Regions from separate parts of the Faecalimicrobium sp. JNUCC 81 genome, predicted to be linked through region 1. Evidence: riboswitches for the same ligand, from Rfam matches in the RefSeq annotation. Region 1 holds a riboswitch; each other region holds the start of a gene.

Region 1 (2,286 bases):
TGGTAAATATGGTGATACCACCATTTCAAAAGGTAGACTTCCAGCCCTTGGGATACCTAAACCCGGTCCTATTGATAAATATATTAAAATAGTAAATATTATTGCAAAACTATTATTAACTTTCTTAGCTAAGTTAGTTAATCCACCTGACTTAGCAACAGCAATTACACCTAATATCGGAAATCCAACTGCTGTTATAAAAAATGATGCCATTGCTATCCATGTATTATCTCCTGCTGATTGCCCAAGAAATGGTGGAAATATTAAGTTTCCTGCTCCAAAGAATAAAGAAAAAAGCATTAAGCCTGTAAGTAATAAATCTTTTTTTGATAAATCGTTCATTTTTATATCCTCCTGTTTTAATTATATTTTTCAGTACTTCATTATTTCACCTTCAATGTCCATTAAAATTCCCCCTTTCAAAAACAAAAAAACCGCCCCTTGTAAAATACAAGGGACGGATTATCCGCGTTACCACCCTAGTTCCAAAAATTAAGGTTATAAAAAATAAACCTATTTTTGGCTCTCAGTTACGTATCTATCAATACGCTTACCTTTTAACGGTGGAAGATACCGGCAATACTTACTGAAAATACGTTCAGCATTGCTTCTCAGAGATGATTTTTCAGTATAATTTGAACATTGGTTTTCAGCAAACACCAACTCTCTGTGGAACAAAAGAATACTTACTTTTTCTCTTCATAGAATTTGTTTTTAAAAAATTTATTAATCTAATAATATAGACTATTTTTACTTATGTCAACATAAAAAATTAAATTTTTTATATTTTTATATTTTTTCAAATAATCAATTAATTTCTAAAGTACATAAAAAATATATTAATTAAGTAAATAAAATTACAATTTTTTGCGATCATATTAAGAAAATAATATAAATATATATAATACCTTAAATATTTACAAAAATTACCATTCATGTTAATATAAAATGTAAAATTAAATATAAAATAAAATTAAATTAGCAAACCCGAAGTGATTCGGCGACGCAAAGCTATAGGGACTTTTTTTAAGTCAGCCAGTTGCATAAATTTTGTATCTTATTTGTATTTTAGAAGAAGAGTATTAACTGGTTTATGTTGATGCTCTTTTATTTTTGTATTATGTAAGTGGGTTTTAATAACTATAATATTTTAATGTGTGAGGAGTGATTAAATAATAAAATAACTAAGCCTTAAATAGTTAATTATGTTAGTAGTGCTGATAAATTAACAGATAAAGCAAAATAATAAAGGGGAAAAAATGAAAAATGAATTTTAAATTAAGAGAAAAAAGTAAAGAAAAAAACAAAAGTATAAAAACTCAACTTGCTTTAACAATTGTGTGTTTTGCAGTTATTTGCTGTATATGTTTAGGAGCTATTACAAGTTTTTTAAATTATAAGACTTCTAACAGCATTTTATCTAAAACAGCAGTAGAGACTACTAAACAAGCTGCTGAAACTGTTTCTCAAAAAATTACAAATCTTAAAAATGCAGCAATTCAAACAGGTATTATAAAAGAACTCTCAGATCCTAAGGTGAACTTAGAAGAAAAACAAAGTATTATAACTAGACAGGAAAAGCTATATGGATTATCATTAGGTCAAATTTTAGATGCAAATGGTAAGGATCTTTTTAGTGGAAAAGATTATTCTGGAAGAGATTATTTTAAAATATCTATGGAAGGAAAAGCTTATATGAGTAGTCCTGTTGTAAGTCAAGTGACAGGAAATCTTACACTTGTAGTTTCAGCACCTATTTGGGAAAATGGAGTACAAGGTAGTAAAATAGTAGGGGTTGTAACTTTTGACCCAGACAAAGACTTCTTAAATGAAATTGTTAATAACATAAAAATAAGTAAAAATAGTTATGCTTATCTTCTTAACCATGAAGGAACAACAATTGCTCATAGAGATACTAGTCTTATCGGTGAAGAAAATACTATAAAAGAATCAGCAACAAATAAGGATTTATTACCTTTTGCAGAAGCTGATAAAAAGCTTATTTCAGGAAAAACAGGATACACTGATGTAGATTTAAGAGGAGATGATTGGATTTTAGGATATGCTCCAGTAAAAGATAGTGATAATTGGGGTGTAGGTGTAATGATAAATAAAAATGATTTCCTTGGCCAAATGTATACTTCAATAATGATTACAGTTATATTATCTATAATATTTACAATTATAGCATTTATTGTAGCAATAAAGTTCTCTAATAAAATAGGAAATCCATTAAAGGAATGTAGTGAAAGATTGAAAAAATTGGCTGAAGGTGATTTAAATTCA
Region 2 (2,286 bases), 590 kb from region 1:
TCATTCGCATCAGCTTTAGCCAAAGACTCATTTAACTGTACTACAGTTTTTACATTGTATGTAGTAACCTCTTGCATAGATCTTAATTGATCAAATCCAGCTTTATTACTTCCTCCTCCAACTTGAGTTATAGTCTTAAAAGATTTAGTATTAGTTACATCTTTTTGTTTTTGATTTAATCCGTTTCTAACTAGTACAACTGGTGAATCATTCTTAGCAGCAAGTACACCTACAGCTAATCCATCTATTAATTCTGATTCTTTAGCCATACCATCTTTAGCTACATAAGCATTCTTTAATTCTTTTTCTGTATAGAATGTTTCTATAACTTTTGCATTAGTTTCATTTCTATTTGCGCCATCTAATCTTTTAGCGTTTGGAAATTTATTACCTATTTCATTTGATACCGCACTTGTTCCCCCTATTATATAAGAAGTTTTTATATCTTCTCCTTTTATAAATTCATCAGATACTTGTGTTCCTTTACTTGGGTGAGAAAGTATTACTGGCATATCTTTATCAGCTGCAACTGGCGCAACACTTATTGCATCTACTAAACCTTTATCTCCATTTACTACAGCTATTTCAGATACATCTTTTGTACTATCTAATCTCTTTGCTATTTCTAGAGAGGTTTCATATCTAGTATTTCCCCAAATTCTATCTACTGATAATTTTTCAGCTTTTAGAGCATCTTCTACTGATTTTTTTAATACATTTGTTCCACCTATTAAATAAACTTTTTGTACACCTAATCTCTTTAACTCAGCTTTTATTCTTTCATCTAATTTATTATTTTGAGTTAAAAGCATTGGAGCATCTTTGGCTTCTGCAAAAGGTGTTGCAGTTAATGCATCTGCTAATGCACTATCATTTACAATTACTGCTTCTTTAGCGCTAGACCACCCCTTTTTACTTATTTCTATTGCTGTTTCCCATCTACCTTTTCCTACTAAAGTTTCGCTAGCTGCACCTTGTGCTGCATCCACAGTTGTTAAGTTTCCTAATCCACTTCCTGCTACTAATGTCACAGTAAGAAGTGATGCTATTTTCTTTGGTAATTTCATTATATTTCCCCCTTAGTTTTATATAAAAAGATACCAGCTTAAATAAAAAATATAGATATCTATATTTTTTATTTAAATTAGTCTATTTCACTACTAACTCCATATAACCCAAGTGACCACATACAGATTATACTTCTCAGTTCCTAAATTTTATTTTTATAATATAAAACATCTTTATTTCACTTTAAATTTATTTTATTATATTATGATTTTATATTTTAACATTTTCCTTTTCAATCTAATTTATTCTATTTTTTACGACATATCTATATAGGTTTTTATTTATTATTACAATGATAAATTCTCAATTAAATTTTCATCACTGTAACAAAGTTTAAATTCGAAAAAACTTCTAATTTTGTCGTCTTTTATTTACTTTTTTAGTTAGCTTTCTAATTTTACTATTTTTATTTAATTAATTTTATAAAATTTACGTTTTAACTTATTTTTTATTTTTATTCTATAATAATTTTAAGTCAAAAATAACTCAAGCAAATGGAATACCTATTTGCTTGAGTTAATAAATTTCACATTATATTTTTAAATCATCTTATAGATGATATTACATTTGAGTTTATATTTCCACCTACTTCTATTATGTTTTTATATCCACTTTGTTTAATAGCTTTAACCTGAGATGCAGTCAATTTATTAGTTCCTATTACTATAGGTGCATTTTTCATACCAGCTAAATTCCCTACTGATAATGCATCTATAAGCTCATCTGATTTAGTTATTATTATAGTATCTATATTTTTATGGAATTTTTCAACTACTTTTGCATTAGTTTCTTGTCTATTTGCTCCATATATCCTATTACTTTCTAAACTATTTCCAGCTATGTTTTCTAAACTACTTATAATATTTATCGTCATAACTTGCTCTCCACCTATTATATAGATATCTTTTTTTCCAAAATTAATTATCCATTTAGTAATCTCTTCATTTAACTTATTTCCATTAGTTATAACTATAGGTTGTTTATCTTTACAAGCTTTCGATAATATACTCATAGCATCGGCTTCACCTTTATATCCATTAACTAAATATAAACTCTTTATATCACTTATATTTTGTATATACTTAGCTATTTGTAGTGAAGTTTCTTCTCTATTATCTCCAGCTATTCTTACTATATTTTCTTTAGATATATTTGTAGTATTTGATATTTCATTTACCACACTTTCTTGTATAGCATTAGGTCCACCTATTATATAAA
Region 3 (2,286 bases), on a different replicon from region 1:
ACATAGATAATATATTTTATATATTAAAGTTATAACTTTCATAAAAAATATACTAAATTATTTTCGAATATATCCATACCAATTTCTTTCAAATTATATATAACTTAGTTTATTTTTCTTTTAAATTTGAACTTTTCTTTACTAACTACTGTCTTTAAACTAAATACACTAATTTATATTTAAAAAAGATACAAGGTAAAACAATATATAGATAGAAAATGTATAAATTTATCAGTATTTACATATTATTTCATTTCATTTTATAACATTTTACTTTAAAATGATATATTATGATAAGAAAATATATTATTTGACAAAAAATATATTTTTTTCTATTAAACTCAGTGATATATATTTGATATTAATGTAAGTATTATAAATATAAGCTTAAGTTATATATCTAAATAAATACAAAGTCAAACCTTTGTTGCTAATAATATAACAATTTAAATAATCGATATTTAGTAAAAAGATAGAAAATATAAAACTTCAAATGATAAATTAAATTTAAACATCTTATAAATTACATTGTTATTTGTAGAAATAAGGAAATAGGGGGAGGGAGTTTGTATCGAAGAATTTATCTATCCAATTTTACGATAATAGAATTTAATTTAAACTAACACATATTAGCATCCAAATTTAAATAATAGATACTTTGAGATGTATTCTGTATGTGGTCACCTAGAATACATGGAGTTAGTGGTGAAACCGGCTATGTAAAAATTATCTTATCGTACTTATTAAAAATAAGTAGGATAAATATATCATAAAAAGAGAGGGGATGTAATGTGAGAAATAAACAAAATAAACTATTTTGTACTATTTTACTTATAGTTTCTATTTTAAGTAACTCTATTAGTTATTCATTTGCTAATACATTAAAAGATGCATCAAAAACTATTGATTCTGAGATAATTTCTACAGATGTAGTAAATGAAAGTAATTCTGAAAAAAATGATACTACTGATACAGTAGAAGAAAAAAATTTGGATAATAAAAATAAAGAACTAGAGGATATCAAAGATGAAAAAAATGATATGGATCATTCTATAAATATATCTAATAATTCAGATAGTACGAATAAGGATAAATTATTAAGTGTATCAAAAGCGACACTTACAACACGCTTTAATATGTCAGAAGTAGTATCTAAAAATAAATTTATATATGAATTAGAGTATAATATTGATTCATCAAATAAGCCTTTAAAGCTAAAGATAAATATTCCTTTTAATTTAGTAAATATTATATCTAGCTCTAGCAATGATGATATATTAGATAAAGAAATAACTGATGAAGGTATTGTATATACAATAAAAAAAGGTGATAATTTATCAAATAAAATTACTCTAAATTTAGAGTTTAATGACAATACTTCTGATAATACTAATTTACAACTTAAATCTAATATAATTAGTGAGTCTGGTTCAATTATAACTACTAATAGTAGCCCAAGTATAAAATTGATAAAGCCTCTTAAGAAATTTAGTATTACTACTAATAAAAGTATTTTAAAACCAAATGAAGAATTTGAGTATAGAATAAGTTATGAAATGGATAATATAGGGCAACAAGAAACATCTATAAAAGTAACGATACCTTCTGAACTAGAAGTTATCGAATTTAAAAATAAGGAAGCGAATGAAAATATAATTGATGAAACTTATGAAAATGGGACAATCATTTATAAACTAAAAACAAATAGTTCTAGGACAATAATAAAAGATAATTTAAAAATAAATGTAAAATTTAAAAATGCTTTACCAGATACTTCTACTGCATCTGTGCATGCATCCATAAATTATCCTTCAGAGTATACTATTTCAAGCATACCAGTTATATTTAGAAATTCAAAGTTAAGTATATCAGCATCGAAGCTAACTGTAACAGAAAATGATAATTATTCTTATAGTTATAATATACAATATAAAATACTTGGGAACGCAACTGATTCTTCAAGCATTCATATTGAGTTTAATGAAAATATAAAGTTCAAAGAAAACTCAATTATTTTAGGCGATGAAATAGAAAGTGTGAATTATTTAAATAATAAACTAATAATAAAATTAAAACATTCTGTAAGTGATATTACCGGAAGTATAAAAATTCCAGTTGAATTTAAAGAACCTTCAACTAACGATATAGGTAAAATAACAGCATTTGTATCATTAGAAAATAGTGGTGTACAATCAGAGCAGGTTGAATCTGAAGAAACTATAGCACAAGTAAATACAGGTATAAAGCTATCTAAGCAAAAAGTAGGATCTAGTGTAATTGTTAAAG

What was found. A riboswitch is a leader RNA that binds a small molecule or an ion and turns the genes downstream of it on or off. The one in region 1 is predicted to bind cyclic di-GMP.
Region 2: linked by a shared signal. The riboswitch ahead of JNUCC81_RS02980 (cell wall-binding repeat-containing protein) and the one ahead of JNUCC81_RS05960 (methyl-accepting chemotaxis protein) in region 1 are both predicted to bind cyclic di-GMP.
Region 3: linked by a shared signal. The riboswitch ahead of JNUCC81_RS19260 (hypothetical protein) and the one ahead of JNUCC81_RS05960 (methyl-accepting chemotaxis protein) in region 1 are both predicted to bind cyclic di-GMP.

What each region holds. Positions count from the first base shown of each region.
Region 1 is NZ_CM132203.1:1,186,201-1,188,486, forward strand. Features, by position in the region: gene brnQ (branched-chain amino acid transport system II carrier protein) at 1-342, opposite strand, end outside; T-box leader at 451-712, opposite strand; cyclic di-GMP riboswitch class I at 971-1,047, shown strand; gene JNUCC81_RS05960 (methyl-accepting chemotaxis protein) at 1,267-2,286, shown strand, end outside.
Region 2 is NZ_CM132203.1:599,549-601,834, reverse strand. Features, by position in the region: gene JNUCC81_RS02980 (cell wall-binding repeat-containing protein) at 1-1,067, opposite strand, end outside; cyclic di-GMP riboswitch class II at 1,138-1,221, opposite strand; gene JNUCC81_RS02975 (cell wall-binding repeat-containing protein) at 1,613-2,286, opposite strand, start outside.
Region 3 is NZ_JBSJXY010000002.1:58,067-60,352, reverse strand. Features, by position in the region: cyclic di-GMP riboswitch class II at 643-726, shown strand; gene JNUCC81_RS19260 (hypothetical protein) at 792-2,286, shown strand, end outside.